4 regions of the Pseudarthrobacter humi genome follow, and region 4 is predicted to be linked to each of the others. Evidence: riboswitches for the same ligand, from Rfam matches in the RefSeq annotation. Region 4 holds a riboswitch; each other region holds the start of a gene.
What was found. A riboswitch is a leader RNA that binds a small molecule or an ion and turns the genes downstream of it on or off. The one in region 4 is predicted to bind thiamine pyrophosphate.
Positions count from the first base shown of each region.

Region 1: linked by a shared signal. The riboswitch ahead of thiD (bifunctional hydroxymethylpyrimidine kinase/phosphomethylpyrimidine kinase) and the one ahead of thiO (glycine oxidase ThiO) in region 4 are both predicted to bind thiamine pyrophosphate.
Region 2: linked by a shared signal. The riboswitch ahead of NFC73_RS12885 (ECF transporter S component) and the one ahead of thiO (glycine oxidase ThiO) in region 4 are both predicted to bind thiamine pyrophosphate.
Region 3: linked by a shared signal. The riboswitch ahead of thiC (phosphomethylpyrimidine synthase ThiC) and the one ahead of thiO (glycine oxidase ThiO) in region 4 are both predicted to bind thiamine pyrophosphate.

Region 1 covers NZ_JANCLV010000009.1:65,114-70,180, forward strand. Annotated here, with positions in the region: gene NFC73_RS13785 (Rne/Rng family ribonuclease) at 1-3,056, shown strand, start outside; TPP riboswitch at 3,158-3,255, shown strand; gene thiD (bifunctional hydroxymethylpyrimidine kinase/phosphomethylpyrimidine kinase) at 3,238-4,806, shown strand.
Region 2 covers NZ_JANCLV010000008.1:54,282-59,348, reverse strand. Annotated here, with positions in the region: gene NFC73_RS12900 (glycoside hydrolase family 25 domain-containing protein) at 1-441, shown strand, start outside; gene NFC73_RS12895 (energy-coupling factor transporter transmembrane component T family protein) at 490-1,284, opposite strand; gene NFC73_RS12890 (ABC transporter ATP-binding protein) at 1,281-2,870, opposite strand; gene NFC73_RS12885 (ECF transporter S component) at 2,870-3,520, opposite strand; TPP riboswitch at 3,586-3,727, opposite strand; gene NFC73_RS12880 (heme-degrading domain-containing protein) at 3,784-4,326, shown strand; gene NFC73_RS12875 (DUF4235 domain-containing protein) at 4,368-4,631, shown strand; gene mnhG (monovalent cation/H(+) antiporter subunit G) at 4,743-5,067, opposite strand, start outside.
Region 3 covers NZ_JANCLV010000014.1:16,775-21,841, forward strand. Annotated here, with positions in the region: gene rimM (ribosome maturation factor RimM) at 1-6, opposite strand, end outside; gene NFC73_RS16830 (RNA-binding protein) at 120-362, opposite strand; gene rpsP (30S ribosomal protein S16) at 364-780, opposite strand; gene NFC73_RS16840 (hypothetical protein) at 993-1,430, opposite strand; gene NFC73_RS16845 (VOC family protein) at 1,544-2,419, opposite strand; TPP riboswitch at 2,575-2,682, shown strand; gene thiC (phosphomethylpyrimidine synthase ThiC) at 2,677-4,494, shown strand; gene NFC73_RS16855 (alpha/beta hydrolase) at 4,499-5,067, opposite strand, start outside.
Region 4 covers NZ_JANCLV010000001.1:466,158-471,224, forward strand. Annotated here, with positions in the region: gene NFC73_RS02310 (RNB domain-containing ribonuclease) at 99-1,613, opposite strand; gene thiE (thiamine phosphate synthase) at 1,678-2,364, opposite strand; TPP riboswitch at 2,482-2,602, shown strand; gene thiO (glycine oxidase ThiO) at 2,593-3,951, shown strand; gene thiS (sulfur carrier protein ThiS) at 3,948-4,184, shown strand; gene NFC73_RS02330 (thiazole synthase) at 4,189-5,004, shown strand.

The DNA of each region.
Region 1 (5,067 bases), on a different contig from region 4:
TGGAGGCACCTGCCGCCGTTGTTACCGAGACTGTCGTAGAGCCCGCCGCCGTCGAAACCGAGGCCGGAGCTGCAGCCCCCGAGGCTGCAGCGGAGACCAAGCCTGTCCGCCGCCGCCGCGTGGCCACGCGCAAAACCTCTGCCCCCGACGTCGCTCCCGCGGCCGTGGAACAGGCAAGTGCAGAGCAGGCAGCCCCTAAAACTGCAGCGACGCCGGCCCTGGAAGCAGAGGAAGTCGCGGCTGCGGAGGCCGCCGCGCCCGCAGCAGCCGCCGCGCCCGCAGCAGCCGACGCCGTTGCCCCCGTCAACGCTGCCCAGGTCAACGCTGCTGCCGCGCCGGCGAAAGAGCCGGCTGCTGCTGGGACTGCCAGCCCGTTCAGTTCGCTGTTCCTTGAGCCGGCGTCCACCACATCGGTGCTTTTCCAGGCCCCCGACCTCAGCACCGTGGTCCGCCCCGCGCCGGTTGCTGCCGTCGTTGAAGAGCCGGAAGAGGACGACGCCGAAGACGGCGAAGCGGACGACGCCAACGGCCGCCGCAGGCGCCGCAGCCGTGGTCGCCGTGGACGCAGCCGTACCGGCGAAAGCGATGCTGACGTTGACAACGAAGGCGACGAAGGCGCAGCCGAAGAAACCGATGAGGATTCCGCCGGACAGACCGATGAGGGCGTGACGTCCCGCCGTCGTCGGCGCCGCCGCCGTGGCGACCAGGATCTGGAACTGACCGGAGGCGAAGGCGACGACCCGCCCAACACGGTGACCCGTGTCCGCGCGCCGCGCGCCGCGGCCGAAGCGCCGGTCAACAACCGCGTCACGTCTGTCAAGGGTTCCACCCGCCTCGAAGCCAAGAAGCAGCGCCGACGCGAATCCCGCGACACCGGCCGCCGCCGTACCGTCATCACCGAGGCCGAGTTCCTGGCCCGCCGCGAATCAGTTGACCGCCAGATGATCGTCCGGCAGCGCGACGACAGAATCCAGATCGCCGTCCTGGAAGACGGCGTCCTGGCCGAGCACTTTGTGTCCAAGACGCAGCAGGATTCCTTGATCGGCAACGTCTACCTGGGCAAGGTCCAGAACGTCCTGCCGTCCATGGAAGCGGCGTTCGTTGACATCGGACGCGGCCGCAACGCCGTGCTGTACGCCGGTGAGGTGAACTGGGAAGCCGTCAACCTCGAAGGCAAGCAGCGCCGGATCGAAAACGCGCTCAAGTCCGGCGACACCGTCCTGGTCCAGGTCACCAAGGACCCCGTGGGCCACAAGGGCGCACGCCTGACCAGCCAGATCTCCCTGCCCGGCCGCTACCTGGTCTACGTGCCCGGCGGCTCCATGACCGGCATCTCCCGCAAACTGCCCGACGTCGAGCGCAACCGCCTCAAGCGCATCCTCAAGGACCGCCTCCCGGAGCACGCCGGCGTCATCGTCCGCACCGCTGCCGAAGGCGCCTCCGAAGAGGAGCTCACGCACGACATCAACCGGCTGCGCGCGCAGTGGGAAGGCATCGAAAGCCAGTCCACGTCCACCAAGATCCTCGCGCCGGAGCTGCTCTACGGCGAACCTGACCTCACCATCAAGGTGGTCCGTGATGTCTTCAACGAGGACTTCTCCAAGCTGATCGTCTCCGGTGAAGAGGCCTGGGACACTATCGAGGCGTACGTCACCTACGTGGCCCCGGACCTCGTGGGCCGCCTGGAAAAGTGGACCAAGGACCAGGACATCTTCGCTGCGTGGCGGATCGATGAGCAGATCCACAAGGCCCTGGAACGCAAGGTCTTCCTGCCTTCGGGCGGCTCGCTGGTCATTGACCGCACCGAAGCCATGACAGTGGTGGACGTCAATACCGGCAAGTTCACCGGCAGCGGCGGCAACCTCGAGGAAACCGTCACCAAGAACAACCTCGAGGCAGCTGAAGAAGTGGTCCGGCAGCTCCGGCTCCGCGACATCGGCGGCATCATCGTCATCGACTTCATCGATATGGTCCTCGAATCCAACCGCGACCTGGTCCTGCGCCGCATGGTGGAATGCCTGGGCCGCGACCGGACCAAGCACCAGGTGGCCGAAGTGACCTCGCTGGGCCTCGTGCAGATGACGCGTAAGCGCATGGGCACCGGGCTCCTGGAAGTCTTCGGCGAGCAGTGTGAAACCTGTGCAGGCCGCGGAATCGTCACCCACGACGACCCCGTGGAGCACCGCCGCGCCAACACGGTAGCCGCGGAGCACCACGTGCAGCGGGTTGACAGCCGTCCGGAAGCCCAGCGCACCGACAGCGTGCGGACTGACAGCCAGCGCCCGGACAGCCAGCCGGGTGGCCGCACTGACCGGAAGCGCCGCCGCGGACGGGGCGGCCAGCCGTTGGAAACGGCGCCGGCAGCTCCGGTGCAGATCCACACGGTCCATCCGGAAGCCAGCGATGCCGAGCGCCATGCGAAGGCGGAGGCCACTCGGGCAGCGCTTGCGAACATTGCGGCCGCAGCCCACGCTGCGCACCTGCACGACGACGAGGTGGCTCAGGCATCAGCTGCCGCGGGCCGGCAGCCTGCGGCTCCGGTGCCGGCTCCGGCTGGGCAGTCCGAAACGGACTCCAACGGCCGCCCGGCCGCTGTGCTGACCTTCGGCGGCGAGCAGGTAGTGCTGCCGTTCGTGGCGCACCACGAGGACCAGCCGCACGCACCTGCCCTGACGCTTGACCGCCTCGCGGAGGCCTTCGCCCACCTTGGTGAGCCGGCTCCTGTAGCGGAAAGCACGCCGCCGGCAGTCCAGGCAGCTGAACGCCGGGCGGCCGAACCTGCCCGCCAGCAGCAGCCAGCGGCGGAGAAGGATTACTCCGACCACACTGAAGAGCCCCGTGCCCGCCGTCCCCGGCGGAACCGGAGTGCCAGCCGTGCCCAGGGCGCAGCCAACGCCACGTCCGTAGAACATCACGAAGCTGCTGCGGCGGCTGCTGCCGGACACACCCACGCCGCCAAGGCCCCGGAACCCCTCAAGGCTCCTGTGGCCGACAAACCGGTTGCCGCCAACGCGCCCATCATCCTGGGCGTAGGCGTTCCGGCCTCGGAGCTCTGACCAAACAGTAGGGCAAGCCAATACAACGGCGCCCGGACGTGCCTGTGAATCACAGGCTGCGTCCGGGCGTCCGGCGTTAAGTCGCGAGGAACGCTAGGCTGGTGACTGACACGGGGTGCCGCGCAGAGAGCCGGCTGAGATCCACACCCGTTGAACCTGTCCGGTTAGCACCGGCGAAGGGATGTCTCCTTTGGCTTCAACTTCTGTTCTTCCTCCTGCAACGCCCGCGGCGGCTCTGCCGAAAACCCCAGCAACCCGGGCTGAGGTCCGGGTGCTGCGTGACGTCCCGCGGGTGCTGTCCATTGCCGGATCGGACCCTTCAGGGGGCGCGGGCGTCCAGGCCGACCTCAAAAGCATTGCAGCCCTTGGCGGCTACGGCATGGCGGCGATCACCGCGCTGACGGTCCAAAACACCCAGGGGGTCCAGGCGGTTCACGTCCCGCCGGCGTCCTTCCTGGGCCAGCAGCTCGCTGCCATCAGCGATGACATCACCATCGACGCGGTCAAGATCGGCATGCTGGGCGACGCTGCGGTGATAGGCGTGGTCCGCGACTGGCTGGAAAAGGTACGTCCCGCCGTCGTCGTTCTTGATCCGGTGATGGTGGCCACAAGCGGCGACCGGCTGCTGCAGGAGTCTGCCGAGGCGGCCCTGCGGGAGCTGCTCCCGCTCGCGGACCTGATCACCCCCAACCTGGCGGAACTGGCCATCCTGGTGGCGGAGCCGCAGGCGAGGGAATGGCACGACGCGCTCGGGCAGGGGCAGCGGTTGTCCGCCGCGACCGGCGCCACCGTCCTGGTCAAGGGCGGCCATCTCGACGGCGGTGCGTGCCCTGATGCCCTGGTCAACGCCGGCGGGCTGCTCGCCCAAGAGGTAGTGGAAGTGAGCGGGGACAGGATCCCCACCCGCAACAGCCACGGCACCGGCTGCTCGCTGTCATCGGCCATGGCCACGGCCCAGGCCCGGCTGGGTGACTGGGAAGCCGCGTTGCGGCAAGTGAAGCCCTGGCTGGTGGGCGCGCTGCGGGCCGCTGACCAACTGAAGGTGGGCGCGGGCAACGGCCCCATCAACCACTTTCACCACATGCAACAGATTCCGGCGGCCGGCGAATTCGCGGAGACGCTGCGCCGGGCGTCGGCGCCGGATCTCGCGGCCATCTACGGGCTGGACTTCATCCGCGACCTGGCGGCCGGAACATTGGCTGAGGAACAATTCGCCTATTACCTCGCCCAGGACGCCATCTACCTCAACGGGTATTCACGGGTCCTCGCCCGAGCCAGTGCGCTGGCGCCCACGGAAGCCGCGCAGCTGTTCTGGGCGAAGTCGGCCCGGCAATGCCTTGAGGTCGAATCCGAACTGCACCGCACGTGGCTGAGCACCAGGACCGTGGACTCCGTCCTTGGGCCTGTCACCAAGTCCTACGTGGACCACCTGGTGGCGGCCTCGGCCTCCGGCAGCTATGCGGTCCTCGTGGCGGCGGTGCTGCCGTGCTTCTGGCTGTACGCCGAAGTGGGACAGACCCTCCACGCGGAGTTCCTGGCCGCCGGTGCTTCGCCGGCGCATCCCTATGCCGACTGGCTGCGGGCCTATGCTGACGAGGATTTCGCCCAGGCCACGCGCGACGCCATCGCCTTGGCTGACGACGCCGGCCGGAGTGCTTCCGCGGATGAACGGGCGGCGATGCTGGTGGCCTTCAGGCAGTCGTGCCGGTTCGAGGCGGAATTCTTCGACGCGCCGCGAATTCATTCCTGACAGGCTGCGGCCTGTGCGGCCTGTACGATAGTCAGGCACGGTTTTGGATTGTCAGTGCAGTACCTGCTTGTGGGTACTATCACAGACAACCTGCCGTAACCAGCCTCATTTGCGGCCGAAGGCAAAATTAGCGTATTCTAGATCTTCGGTGCTTACGCCAACACTTGGGTTACGACCCCACGGCGTTGAGGCACAGCGAGAACCCAGCCAAATACGGAACAGGGTTCAGCACGCAAATTTAGTAATAAACGTCGAGAGAAG
Region 2 (5,067 bases), on a different contig from region 4:
AACCCCTACGGCACCTGCAAGGACAAGGACGTTGGCCCGGTGTGCGCATACATGTACGGCTACGCCAAGGCATACGACGACGCCTACATCCGCGGCATCAGCAGCCCCTCGGACTACCTGTGGTGGCTCGATGTTGAAACAGGCAACAGCTGGTCCCTCGACAAGAATGCCAACCGTGCCGTCCTAGAAGGTATGACCGACTTTTTTCACAGCATCGGCGCCGACGTCGGCATCTACTCCTCGGCCTATCAATGGGTACAGATCGTGGGCACCGTCAGCAGCTCCAGCAACCTTTATGCCCTGCCCAGCTGGCTGGCAGGCGCCCGCACTGCCTTCGGAGCCACCGCCAACTGCTCGAATGCGCCGTTAACCCCCGGCGGCACAGTCACCCTGACCCAGTTCGTCTCCAGGGGCTTCGACTACGATCACTCGTGCATTTAGCAGGCAAAGCGCGCCGTAGCCCGAATCCAGAAGCATGGCCCGCCCGGACTAGCGCCAGACGAAGTTCCAGGTCCCCATCCCGGCCGCGGCAACCACAGCAGCCGCCGCGATCAGCACACCGCCCGCCAGCACCCAGGCGTCCAACGGCGAATAGGTGGATTCCCGGGCCCATGTCCGCAGGCCGGTGCCAAAACCGCGCGCTTCCATGGTGATGGCCAGCCGGGACGCACGGCGGATGGCCTGGACCAGGAGCCCGAAGCTCTGCCCGAGCGTGGCCCGCAGCCGTTGCAGCGGGCTGCCCTGCGAGCCCACGCCGCGGGCCCGCCGCGCCATGCCGATGGTCTGCCATTCCTCGGCCATAAGTCCCACCAGCCGCATCGCGGCCAGCGTGCCGAGGACAAAACGGTGCGGCAGCCGGGCCTTCTGGGCCAGCGCATCGGCAAGGTCGGTGGGGTCCGTGCAGGTCATCAGCAGGATCGCCGGCAGGGCAATCGCGAGGCCGCGCAGCATAAAACCGATTCCCAGCTGGAGGGAACCTTCGCTGATCGACCAGATCCCGACGTCGAGCAGTACAGCGCCGCCGTCCGCCGCGACGATCGCCGTGCTCCAGCCGCCCAGGGCTGCCGCGATGATGAGCGGCCAGCCGCGCTGCCACAGCAGGCGCAGGGTGAGGCCCGCCAGCGGGAAGATCACGAGCTCGGCCCCAAGCGCCACCGAAGCAGACACCCAGTCGATGGAGAGCGCCAGCACCAGGGTGATGAGGAAGACGACGGCGAACTTGGCCAGCGGGTTGGCGCGCGTCAGCAGCGCGTGGTTGCTGCGGAGGGTCAGGGCATCCCTCATGCCGCACCCGCTTCCTGGCGTGCGCCGCCGCGTGAGGCCGGTCCAAGCCGCAGTTCGGCCCCGCCCAGGACGGCGCTGAACTCCTGGTCGTGGGTCACGGAAACCACGGAGGTCCCGGCGTCGAGCAGTTCTGAGAGGAACGATGCGAGCTCAGCCCAGGTGTTGGCATCCTGGCCGAACGTCGGCTCGTCGAGGACCAGCACACGAGGGTGGGCCGCGAGGACAGTGGCCACCGAGAGGCGCCGCTTTTCGCCTCCCGAGAGCGTGTACGGATTGGCGTCCACCAGGTGCGTCAGGCGCAGCCGTTCCAGCAGCTCATCAACCCGCTCCTCGCCATGGCCCAGGTGCCGCGGGCCGAACATCAGTTCGTCCAGCACGCGGCCGGTAACGAACTGGTGCTCGGGTTCCTGGAAGACGGTTCCGATGCGGGAAATCAGCTGGTTGGCTTTCCATTTGAAGGGGTCAATCCCGGCGCCTTCGGAAAGCTCGACGGCGGCGGACACCTTCCCCGCCACCGGCGCCAGCAGACCGGCGAGGGTCAGTGCGAACGTTGACTTTCCGGCGCCGTTGGGTCCTGTGACGGTGAGTGCGTGGCCGGAACGGACCTGGGCCGCGATGCCGTGCTGCACCGGTACCGGCGGGATGGTCCGGAAGCCGCGGCGCCGCGGACGCTCGCGGGAGACGGCCAGGTCCTCGGCGGCCAGCAGCAGGTCACCGGAGCCTGCGGACACGCGGCGGCGGGTTGCCGGCACGTACCCCGGCACCCAGACGCCCGCGCCGATCAGCATGTCCCGCGCCTCCGCGAGCACCTGGTCCGGCGGCCCGTCCAGCAGGACTGCGGACGATGCGGCGGAACCTCCTGTGGAGCCCGCTGCCGAGCCCGGCTGCAGCACCACAATCCGGTCCACCAGGTCCTTCCAGACGGACACGCGGTGTTCCACCACAACCAGGGTGGCGCCGGTTTTGTCCAGGCAGCGGCCCACGGCGTCCCGGACTTCCAGCACGCCGGCGGGATCAAGGTTCGCTGTGGGCTCATCCAGCAGGATCAGCCCGGGCCGCATCGCGAGGATCCCGGCCAGCGCCAGGCGCTGCTTCTGCCCGCCGGACAGGGCCGACGTCGGGTGGTCCAGCGGGAGCCCGCCGGGACCAGGGCCGGCACTCCGCAGCCCGACGTCGTCGAGCGCTTCATGGACGCGCCGCCAGATCTCGTCCCGCGGCACGGCGAGGTTCTCGGCCCCGAAGGCGACGTCGTCGCCCAGGCGCGAAAGCACCACTTGCGTTTCCGGATCCTGCTGCATCAGGCCCGAGCGGCCGCGCTGCCCGCGCGGCACCACACCGTCGATCAGCAGCGAACCGGTTTCGTCGGCGTCGTCCCCTTCATCCCCCAGCACCCCTGCGAGCGCGTGCAGCAGTGTTGACTTGCCTGCGCCCGATGGGCCCAGCAGCAGCACCCGCTCGCCGGGAGCGATGTCGAGGTCGAGCCCCTGGACCGCGGGCGCGGAACGTCCCGCATGCCGCCAGCCCCAGCCACGGGCGGACACCGCGGCGGGGCGCACTCCGGAAGCGCCGGCGTCGGAAGCGGTCATCAGTTGAAGACGGGCTCCGACGCTGCCTTCCGGGATGCGAACGAGCTCAGCACACCGGTCCGGGCCAGGCCGCGGGTGGCGATCCAGGACAGCGCGCCCGCAATCACCGCGCCGGAGATGGTGCAGAACACGATGTACGCGAGCTTGTCGCCGGGCTCGTAGGCGATGTTCCAGCCCCACGGCAGGAACGAGTCATTGAGGCCGCAGAACAGGCCCGCGCCGGCACCGGCCAACAGCGCGGCGATGAGGTTGTACTTCTGGTGCAGGAAGGACTTGAACCGGAAGTTGCCGTACACCAGCAGGAAGAACACCAGCTCGGCGCCCAGGCCCTGGAGGAGTCCGGAGATCAGCACCGTGGCGCCGTACTGCGAGCCCATGATGAGTTCGCCGGTGGCGGCCACAGTTTCGCAGAAGATCGCCGCACCGGGTTTGCGGATGATGAGCATGCCCAGCACTGCCGGGATCATCCAGCCGCCGGCGATCAGGCCGGTCAGCGGGGGGTAAACGGCGTTCATGGGGGCGGAGACGATGCCGGCGCCCTGGGACCAGGCCCAGAAGATCACGCCGCCGGTGATGGCGATGAGCGCCGCCACCACGATGTCCACAACACGCCAGGTATTGCCGGTCTTTTTGATTGCTGCAGTTGTCATTTTGGTCCTCCTGAGGAACAGGAGGGGAAAGTGCCCCGGAGTGCGGCGCTGCCGCCGTTTCCGGACACTTCGAGAACTCGACTCCCTTGCGCCGGTACTAACCGGATCAGGTTCGAGGGTCTGCGGCTGTCCGCACTCTCAGCGCCCACCTGCGGTTCCCTGGCAATGCCAGTGATGTCCGACGGCGGCGCTCCCCTGTCGTAATAAATCTGCCCTGATGGGCGTGCTCCAGTTTACACCGCGGGCGGGGTAGATTGTGGGCCATGACTGCCAACAACCCGACTGTGACTGCGTTCAATCCTGATTCGACAGTGCCCCAGCCGGCGGGGCTGCTTGAGGCCCTGATTGCCCGGGTCGAAGCCGAGATCAACGAGCTGCAGTTTCCGCATTTCAGCAAGGACGACTCCCTCAACCTCGGGCTGCTCCTGGTGGAGCTGGGCAAGAGTCGGAAGCTGCCCATCGCGATCGACATCACCAAGGGTGACCAGGTCCTGTTCCACGTGGCCCTGGACGGCGCCACCCCGGACAACGAGCACTGGATCCGGGCCAAGCAGCGCACCGCCGCCAGGTATGAGATCCCGTCGCTGCTGGTGGGCCTGCGCGGCAGGCTGCATGGCGGCCGGATCGAGGACCACGGCTGGTTCGACGAGTCCACCTATGCCCCGCACGGCGGCTGCTTCCCGGTCTACGTCGCCGGTGTGGGTGCGGTGGCCACGGTGACGGTCTCGGGCCTGCCCCAGCAGCAGGACCACGATCTGGTGGTGGAAGCCCTGCGGGAGATTCTGGAGTCCATGCAGCCGGGTTAGGCTAAAGGAAGTCCCGGATCCGCTCACAAGGAGTTCAACGAATGAACCTGTTCATCAAGCTGCTCGGCACTGCAATCAGCATCGGCGCCGGGTTCGTCGGCACCAAGGTGGTCAATACGGTGTGGGAAAAGTCCACCGGCCGGAAGCCCCCCACCGGCAAGGACGAAGACACTCCCACCACCCTGCGCTCGGCCCTGACGTTTGCGCTCATTTCGGCCTCGGTCAGCACCATCATCCAGGTGCTCGCCAACCGCGGCACGCAGCGGGCCATCACCCGTTTCGCCAAGTCCCAGGACATAGTCTGACCGCACCACCATCCCCTGAGTTTTTGTCCAGATAATCGGCTCAAGCCGGCCGAGATACCCGATGATCTGGACAAAAACTCACACGGGACGCCGGGGGCTGCGCGTGACGCTTCAGTCCCGCCGGCCGCCGTCGGACGCTTCATCCCTTGACGACTCTTCCCGGGCCGACTCATCCCGGGCCGACTGGGCCGCCTTCTGAACCACGGCGTCGAGTTCATCGGAGCTGAGCAGCTCACGGTGAAGGTGTTTGGTCCGGTAACCGGCGCGGCCCACCATATGGGCGGAAACCGGCACCGTCAGCAGCTGGAAGATCCAGGCGACCAGCAGCACCGGCCACACCCACCAGGTGCGCATCTGCAGGCCGATGGCCGCCAGCAGCAGGAACAGCCCCAGCACTTGGGGCTTGGTGGCAGCGTGCATGCGGCTCAGCAGGTCC
Region 3 (5,067 bases), on a different contig from region 4:
CTGCATCTGTTCCTCTGTTTCGGTTTGTGGATTCTCCACGGGTCTTGTGGTGAAAGCACTCCGGCCCCTCCACCGTTGCTGGTGGAAGGGCCGGAGCAAAAACTGATGTTGCCGAGCGCTTAGCGGCGGCGGTCGGTGTCGACGACGTCGACCCTGACCGGCTCGCCGTCTGCCAGTGCCGCCACAACGGTGCGCAATGCCCGTGCAGTGCGGCCCTGGCGGCCGATCACCCGTCCCAGGTCATCCTGATGAACACGAACCTCGAGGGTGTCCCCGCGGCGGTTGTTCTTCGAGCTGACCTTGACATCCTCCGGCGAATCAACGATTCCCCGGACGAGGTGTTCGAGCGCTTCTGCCAGCAATCTACTCAGCCTCGGTGGTCTCTGCCTCGGCCGGGGCCTCGGCTGCGTCAGACTGCTTCGACTTCTTGGTGATGGCTTCCGGGATGATCACGGAACCCTTTTCCGGAGCAACAAAGGCAGCCTTCGGAGCTTTGGTCTTCAGGGTGCCTTCCTGGCCCGGCAGGCCCTTGAACTTCTGCCAGTCACCGGTGATCTTCAGGATCGCGGCAACCTGCTCGGACGGCTGTGCGCCGACGCCGAGCCAGTACTGGGCACGGTCCGTGTCCACCTCGATGTATGAGGGCTCTTCGGTGGGGTGGTACTTGCCGATCTCTTCGATGGCACGGCCGTCACGCTTGGAGCGTGCGTCCATGACGACGATGCGGTAGTACGGTGCGCGCATCTTGCCAAAGCGCTTAAGGCGAATCTTTACGGCCACTTTTGTGGTCACTCCTGTTTCAGAAAAGGGGTGAACCGACGTTCTGCACCCGTGGGGCGGGCCATACTTGAGGGTTCGAAGGACAGGATCCGGACGCGGAGAGAGGGGCCACGCAGATCGAGTACCTGTTTATTGTGCCAGATCAGCGTCCGGATTTCGACTTGACACGTCGGGATGGGGTAGCCGGGCGGACCCGGCGGGCCACGGCCTGCCTACGACGACCAGACGTACACGCCGGTGCGCGCGGCGTCATCGACTGAGTTTGCCAGCTCAGCGAACTGCTGGACATACGTCCGGGCCTCGGCCACGCCGAACGGCATGTCATCCTGGGCGGCCCACTTTTCAGCGACGTCGTCCAGGACATTGCCTTCGCCTTCAGTCTCATAGCTGAGCAGGTCCGCGAGCGCACGCACCATGGCCGGCGGTACCCCTAGGAGGGAATCACTGGCGACGTCAACCATGGCCAGTTCGTAGTCCGCGCCACCGGCGTGCACCGCAACGCCGGCAAGGTCGCCAAGCTGCTCGATTTCGAAATCGCTGATTCCGGGAATCCGCAGGGCCTGGCCCTCCGGGGAGCCCCCTGCATCCAGGACGGCCGCCCGCTTCAGCGCGGCATCGTGAGTGGAAACAAAAATTTCAGTGAAGCCCATGGGAACAGCCCTCATTCCGTCGACGGTGCGGCCTGGAAGGGCAGCAGCAAGTGCCGCCCCGGCCGTTCAGAATCAGCCTAGTACAAGGCAAGCCGCACACTTGGCATCCGCACTCAGCGGACGGCGACCCGGATATTATTGCGCCACGGGTCCTCGAAGCGAAGCTCGGCGCCCGTGTGGTGCGAGGCCACACCGGCGACCCTCAGGCGGTCGGCGAGCGCTCCGACGTCATCCCCGGAAGGGACCTCGATGAGCACTTCGCCGAGGCCCAGGGTGTCCTTGCGGGGACCGGCTCCGCGGCTGTTCCAGACGTTCATGGCCATGTGGTGGTGATACCGGCCCGCGGAGACAAACAGTGCCTGCCCGTGCCAGCCGGCGGTCTTTTCGAAGCCCAGCGTGCCGACGTAGAAATCGTGCGCTGACTGGACGTCGCCCACCTGGAGGTGGACGTGGCCCACGCCGGCTTCGCTGGCCCGCTGGCCGGCGACGGATTCCTGGGTCAGGTGCTGCTCGAGGTAGCGCTGCGGCGGCAGTGCCAGGCTGTCCATCACGACATCCTTCCCGTTCCAGGACCAGTTTTCGCGGGGCCTGTCCCAGTACAGTTCGACGCCGTTGCCCTCGGGGTCGTTGAAGTAGAAGGCCTCGCTGACGAGGTGGTCGGCGCTGCCGGTGAAGGACCGGGGTTCATACTGGGCGGCGGTGGCTACCGTGGCGGCCAGCGAAGCCTGGTCGTCAAACAGCAGTGCGGTGTGGAACAACCCGGCCTCTCCCCTGCCAGGCAGATTCAAGGACGGGGCGGCCGCGAGATGGACCAGCGGGCGTTGAAGGCGGCCAAGATAGACGCCGCCATCCTGTTCCGCGACGACGTCCAGGCCGAGCGCACGCTGGTAATAGTCGGTCATCAGTTTCATGTCGCCCACCTTGAGCATCACGGTGCCCATGGAGAGGGCAGCAGGAAGGAGATCCCGGCTGGTGGCTTCTGCAGTCATGTGAACACTCCCGGTCCGCTGGCCTTCGGACGGAAGGCCGCTATGGTTCCAATTTACTTGAACCTTCAATTTAATTCAAGTGGCAGAGCAGACGGATTGCGACCGCATTCCCGTGATTGCTGTGACGGGTCCACCCTCGGCCTGTGGTAGCTTCAACTTGACCACACGGGAGCCCTTGCAGGGGCTGAGATCGGGCTGACGCAGCCTGCGACCGTTGAACCTGTCCGGGTAATGCCGGCGAAGGAAGTGAGTATTCATTGAATACACAAGAAACACAGCTGATCCCTGCCAAAAATGAAGCCGACGTGGATCAAACGCTCCAACCTGAAACCCAGTCGCTGAAGTCCCACTCGCTGGCGTTTATCAACGATGAGGCCACCGGGATCCGCGTTCCCGTGACCGAAATCGCCCTCGAACCGTCGCCAAACGGCGAGGCGAACGGGCCTTTCCGGACCTACCGAACGGCGGGACCGGGCAGCGATCCGGTGGTGGGCCTCAACCCGTTCCGCTCGGAGTGGATCGCCGCCCGCGGAGACACCGAGCCCTATAGCGGCCGGGAGCGGAACCTGCTCGACGACGGCAAGTCGGCCGTGCGCCGGGGCGCAGCCTCTGCGGAATGGAAGGGTGCTCAGCCGGTTCCCCGCCGCGCCGTCGAAGGCAAGACCGTCACGCAGATGCACTACGCGCGGAAGGGTGTCATCACCCCCGAGATGCAGTTCATCGCCCTCCGTGAAAATTGCGACGTGGAACTGGTCCGCAGCGAGGTGGCGGCCGGCCGGGCCATCATCCCCAACAACATCAACCACCCGGAATCCGAACCAATGATTATCGGCAAGGCCTTCCTGGTGAAGATCAATGCCAACATCGGCAACTCGGCCGTGACCAGCTCCATCGCCGAGGAAGTAGACAAACTCCAGTGGGCCACCCAGTGGGGTGCCGACACGGTGATGGACCTGTCCACCGGCGACGACATCCACACCACCCGGGAATGGCTCATCCGCAACTCCCCCGTCCCCATCGGCACGGTGCCCATCTACCAGGCCCTGGAGAAGGTCAACGGCGAGGCCAACGCCCTGACTTGGGAGATCTACCGGGACACGGTCATTGAGCAATGCGAGCAGGGTGTGGACTACATGACCATCCACGCCGGCGTGCTGCTGCGTTACGTGCCGCTGACGGCCAACCGCGTCACCGGCATCGTCTCCCGAGGCGGCGCGATCATGGCCGGGTGGTGCCTGGCGCACCACCAGGAGAACTTCCTCTACACCCACTTCGACGAGCTGTGCGAAATCTTCGCCAAGTACGACGTCGCGTTCTCCCTGGGCGACGGACTGCGCCCGGGGGCGACGGCGGACGCCAACGACGCCGCCCAGTTCGCCGAGCTGGACACGCTGGCTGAACTGACCCAGCGGGCGTGGGAATTCGACGTGCAGGTCATGGTGGAAGGTCCCGGGCACGTCCCGTTCCACCTGGTACGGGAGAACGTGGAACGCCAGCAGGAACTCTGCAAGGGCGCCCCGTTCTATACCCTGGGGCCGCTGGTCACGGATATTGCCCCGGGCTATGACCACATCACGTCCGCAATCGGCGCCACCGAAATCGCCCGGTACGGCACGGCGATGCTTTGCTACGTCACGCCCAAGGAACACCTTGGCCTGCCGAACAAGGACGACGTGAAGACCGGGGTGATCACCTACAAGATCGCCGCCCACGCAGCAGACCTTGCCAAAGGCCACCCCGGCGCCCATGAGAGGGATGATGCCCTGTCCAAGGCCCGGTTCGAGTTCCGCTGGCGCGACCAGTTCGCGCTGTCCCTGGACCCGGTCACGGCGGAGGCCTTCCACGACGAGACGCTGCCTGCCGAACCGGCCAAAACCGCCCACTTCTGCTCCATGTGCGGCCCGAAGTTCTGTTCCATGAAGATCAGCCAGGACATCAGGGACGAATACGGTTCGGCAGACTCGCAGGCGGCCATCGCCGAGGCCTACAGCGGGATGCGCGAAAAGAGTGCGGAGTTCCTGGCCGCCGGCGGGAAGGTCTACCTCCCCGAGCTTCGGATCCCGGCCGGCAGCTGACGGCTCAGGAAGCCTGAACCGAGCGTGACCTGCCGACGTCGGCGATGAAGGACCGGATGGCACGGTCACCTTCGGCAGAGTCCTGGGGCCGGTGTCCTCCCGCAGCAATGCGGTGCAGGGCACCGGTTTCCTGCAGATATCCGGCGATTTCCTCGTAGAGCGGTTCCCACCCACCCGTCAGGACCAGGGTGGGGACGCCCGGAACAATGTGCAGCGGGGCCTCCCAGGACGGCGCCTGCAACCGGAGCCGGCGCGCCGACCGTTTTTCCTCCGGCGTGGCGGGCTCCTGCAGGTCCGCCGCGAACATTCGCCGCACGAACTCCCGCTGGAAGTCTTCATCGCTGAGCTGGTTTCGGAGGTCGAACAGCGGTTGCATCAGGGCGCGGTGTGCGGCCGTGGCCGGCAGTTCTGCGGTCAGGGACAGGCACGCCGGTTCTACCAGCGTGAGGGAATACACCAGCTCGGGGCGTTCCACGGCAGCCATCATGGCCGCAATCGCGCCCTCGGCGTGGGCAACAACATGGCCGCCGGCGGCCCCGCGGCCGTCATCGGCAAGTGAGCGCAGGATGATGG
Region 4 (5,067 bases):
AAGGAAATCAACGACCGGGCATCCATATCTACTTCTTCAGTCTAGCCGCACGGACCCTGAATCCCGGCTTTGGGCCGATCAGGCAGCGCGGAAATCGTTCAGGCCAGCAGCTCGAAGTGGACCTCGCGGGCAGCGATGTCGGACGAGATCAGGCGGACCCGCACCTTGGTGCCGGATTCCAGGTCGCCGCCGCACCGGGCCGTCACGGCGGGTTCGGCGATCTGGATGATCCCCGAGGGGCCGTTCCCGTTTTTCGCGGCGCCGTTTTTCGGAGCGCCGTTCCTGGTGCCGTTGCCGTTCTTCCCGTTGCCGTTGTCCTTCTGCGGCTTGGAGCCGGAAATCACGATCGCATCGAACTCCTGGCCCACATGGTTGACCAGGAGCGCGGCCTCCACGGTGTCCAGCGCCATGCGTTCCATCCGCGATGCCAGCTGGTCGGATCCGGCCATGATCTCCGGCAGTGACGGCAGGGCTGCCCGCGCCCAGTCCGGTACCGGCTTGCCGTTGCTCAGGGCCTCGCAGATCACCAGGACAAAACGGTCGATCAGCCGCCGGAGCGGTGCCGTGGTGTGGGCATATGCAGCGCCGATGGCGGACTGGACGGCATCGTCCGGGACTGTGCCGTCGAACGCCGTGTAGCTGGCACCGCGGAACAGCATGCCGGCGGAGTGCAGGATGGCCAGTTGCCGCGGTTCCGTCGGGTCAAGGCTGCGGAGATATTCGCCGTAGCTGATCTTGCCGTCCCACGGCTTGCCCAATGCCTCGGTCTGGAGGCGGAAGTGACGCAGGGAGCGCTCGTCCGGGGCGGGCATGGTGCGCAGGATGCCCACTTCTCCCGCCAGCATCAGGTCTGCCGCCGCCATCCCCGTCATCAGGGAGATCTGGGCGTTCCAGTCCTCCACCGGAAGCTGCGGCGCAGCGGCAATCCGGTAGCCGCCGTCGGGCAGCTGCACAATTTCCTGCTCGGGCATGTTCAGGCTGGCGCCGCCGCGCTGCCGCTCCAGTTCAACGCGCTTGAGGCCCACTTCCTTCAGGAGCTGCAGGACCGGGCCGGCCGTCCCGGCGTCGAGTTCGGCCTGGACTCCCTTATAGCTCAGCTTGGCCCGGCTCCGGATGGTGGCCCTCTGGACGCTCACAGTGGAGACCTGCGCGGCGTCGTCCAGCCCGAACTCCCAGACATAGGCGGAACACAGCTGGCCGGCCAGAAGGCTGCCGGCCCCTTCGCTGATGACCTCCGGGTGCAGCGGGATACGGCCGTCAGGGGCGTAGAACGTCTGGCCGCGGCGCCGGGTCTCTGCGTCCAGCCCGCCGCCGGGGCGGACAAAGGACGGCACGTCAGCGATGGCGTAAAGCACCCGGTAGCCGGTGCCCGCACGCTCGATGAACAGCGCCTGGTCCAGGTCGGTGGACGACGCCGGATCGATGGTGAGGAAGGCCACATCCGTCAGGTCAGCACCCGGCAACTCGTGCGCGGCCACTGCCGCTTCCGCGTCCCGGACCGCCTCTGCCGGGTAGGGCCCCGGCAGTTCCAGTTCGGTCCGCAGGGCGCTCAGCGCCGCCGCGAGGTCGTTCGTCTGCTCGTGGACATTGGGGGCCAACCTATGATGTGACACGAAAATCAGGTTAGCTCGATTTCCACGGATCGTGCACGCCCGCCGCCCGCGACGCGGAGGATTGTCAGGATGCGCCGGCGTCCAGGGCCGCCAGGAGTGCCACGGCCGCCGCTGCGGGGTCCGAGGCTTCGGTGATGGCACGCACCACAACAATCCTGCCGGCGCCGGCCTCCACCACCTGCTCCACATTGCCGAGGTCGATGCCTCCGATGGCAAACCAGGGCAGCGTGGCCTGGGTGCCGCCGGCAGCGCGGACGGCTTCGGCCGCGTACCGCACCAGGTCAAGGCCGACGGCGGCCCGGCCCGGTTTCGTCGGCGTGGCCCAGACCGGTCCTACACAGAAGTAGTCCAGGCTGCCTTGGTCAGTCAGCCCACCGGACAGCCGGATGGCCCCTTCGACCTGCTCGGCGGTGTGCGTGGAAAGGCCGATCGCGGCTGGTGCCCCGAGCAGCGTGCGGGCGGAGGCGACTGGCAGGTCTTTCTGCCCGATGTGGAAGACGGGGGCGCCGGACAGCAGCGCGATATCGGCACGGTCATTGACTGCCCACAGCTTTCCGTGGCGTTCGGCGGCGGCCTGAAGCACGGCCAGCAGCTCCAGCTCCTCGGCCGCCTCGATGGCCTTGTCCCGGAGCTGGATGATGTCCACGCCGCCGGCAAACGCCGCGTCCACAAACTCGCCAAAGTCCCCGCGGTCCCGGCGCGCGTCGGTGCACAGGTACAGCCTGGCGCTGTGCGGGAGGCCGGTGTTCATGCCGCCAGCGGGGTCTGTTCCGGTCAAGGATTCGGGAGCGGCGGAGGGGACAAAGGACGTGCCTGCAGCGGCGAAGGATTGCGCGTTCATGGAAACCAGCCTAAGTCCCCTAAACTGGGCGGGTACTGCGGGAGCCCGTTGCAGCCGTCACAAAGCGGCCGGGCTGAGAGGGCGTCAGAGCCGACCGCTTGACCTGATCCGGCTAGTACCGGCGTAGGGAAGGAACATATGCCCCCCGCAATCAGCAGCCCGCCTGAGCCCGCACCAGCCAGCGTCCCGGCCAGCACCGCCACCGCCCTGCACGCCGACGTGGCCGTCATCGGCGGCGGAATCATCGGCCACGCCATAGCCTGGGAAGTCCGGCGATCCGGCCGTTCCGTCGTCCTGATCGATGATGCCCCCGGCAACGGCGCCAGCTGGGCAGCCGCCGGCATGCTGGCCCCTGTGAGCGAACTGCACTACCAGGAGGAAGACCTCCTTGAGCTGATGCTGGCATCCTCCGGCCTGTGGCCTGCCTTTGCGGCGGACCTCGCCCTGGCCGGGGCCGGCGATACCGGATATCTGACGACGCCGACCCTCGCCATCGGCGCGGACGCTGCGGACCGCCGGGCGCTGATGGACCTCCGGGCGGTGCAGCAGGCCAGCGGCCTGGTGGTGGAACCCCTGACTGTCCGTGAAGCCAGGACCAGGGAATCCCTGCTCAGCCCGGCCATATCCTGCGCCCTGGACATCCCCGCCGACCACCAGGTGGATCCGCGGAAACTCGTGGCGTGCCTCCAGGAAGTCCTGGCCCTCCACGAACCGGGAGCAGGAACCGCCGTGGCTGGTGCCCGCGCGGGATTCGCCGTTGACCAACGTGCCGCTGCTCTGCTCTGGGAGGACGGCCGCGTCAGCGGCGTGAAGCTCGCCCACGGCGGAACTGTCCAGGCCCGGGAGACCGTCGTGGCCAACGGATTGCAGGCAGGGTCGCTGGAGGGCCTGCCGGTTGGACTGCACCTGCCCCTGCGGCCCGTCTACGGTGACATCCTGCGGCTGGCTGTTCCGCGGCACCTGCGTCCGCTCCTCACCTCCACTGTCCGCGGAATGGTCCATGGTGTGCCGGTCTACATCGTTCCCCGGCAGGACGGCACCGTAGTGATCGGGGCAACGCAACGGGAAGACGCGCTCGCCGGGACGGGCGACGCCGCCGTCTCGGCGGTCGGCGTCTACCAGTTGTTGCGGGACGCCCAGGTCCTCGTGCCGGCCGTCTCGGAGCTTGAACTCCTGGAATGCACGGCACGGGCAAGGCCTGCGACCCCGGACAACGCCCCTCTCCTCGGCCGCGTACCGTCTTCCGCGCCACGGCCGGGGACCACGGCGGACATCGCCGGGCTGATGGTTGCCACCGGATTCTTCCGCCACGGAGTGCTCCTGGCTCCGGCGGCGGCGGCCATCTGCCGGGACCTGCTGGACGGCCGGACGGACCCGCGATGGGGGGCCCTCAGCCCGGCCCGCTTTTCAGGAAAGCACCACGTAGCCGGCACACAGTCCCCAGACAAGGACATCAGCAGCACGAAGGACCTCGACCCACAGAAGGAATCAGCATGAACATCACCCTCAACGGCTCGCGCCATTCCGTGGCGGACGACGCCTCCATCACCACCCTCATCAGCCAGGTCACCGGCCGTCCCCTCGCGGCCAACGGCCAGGCAACAGACGGGCAGAAACTCGGCGTCGCCGTCGCCCATAACTCCGCAGTAGTACCCCGCAGCCAGTGGTTCGTCACGGCGCTTGCCGAAGGTGACGACGTCGAACTGGTCACAGCAGTCCAGGGAGGCTGACACCATGACAGTAACCAGCAACATCAGCACACATAGCCGTCCCGAGGCCGCAGACAGGCTGGTCATCGACGGCGTCGAGCTCGGCTCCCGCCTCATCATGGGCACCGGTGGCGCCCCGAGCCTCGACGGGCTCGGCGCCGCCCTGCTGGCCTCCGGAACCGAGTTGACCACAGTGGCCATGCGCCGCTATTCGCCGGCGGAATCGGGGTCCCTTTTCCAGCTCCTGGTGGACCACGGGATCCGGATCCTGCCCAACACCGCCGGCTGCTTCACCGCCCGGGACGCGGTCATGACGGCGGAGCTCGCCCGCGAAGCGCTGGAGACCGACTGGCTCAAGCTGGAAGTCATCGCCGACGAACAGACCCTGCTGCCGGACGCCGTGGAATTGGTGGATGCCACGGAACAGCTTGTGAACCGGGGCTTCAAAGTGTTCGCCTACACCAACGATGACCCGGTCCTGGCCCTGCGGCTGGAAAACCTGGGTGCCACCGCGGTCATGCCGCTCGGGGCTCCCATCGGCACCGGCCTGGGCATCCTGAATCCACACAACATCGAGCTGATCGTCTCGCGCGCCTCGGTGCCCGTGGTGCTGGACGCCGGCATCGGCACGGCATCCGATGCCGCCCTGGCCATGGAGCTTGGCTGTGATGCCGTGCTGCTGGCCACCGCGGTCACGCGTGCGCAGAACCCGGCACTCATGGGGGAGGCCTTCAAACACGCCGTCATCGCCGGTAGGCTGGCGAAAGCGGCCGGCAGGATTCCGCGCCGCGAGCACGCCCTGGCGTCATCGGCCATGGAAGGCCGGGCAGAGTTTCTCTAGGCCGCTTTCTCCAGGCCCGGCGCCCTCGGCCAAACGCCGGGGCGGCTCACCGGACGAGCCGAG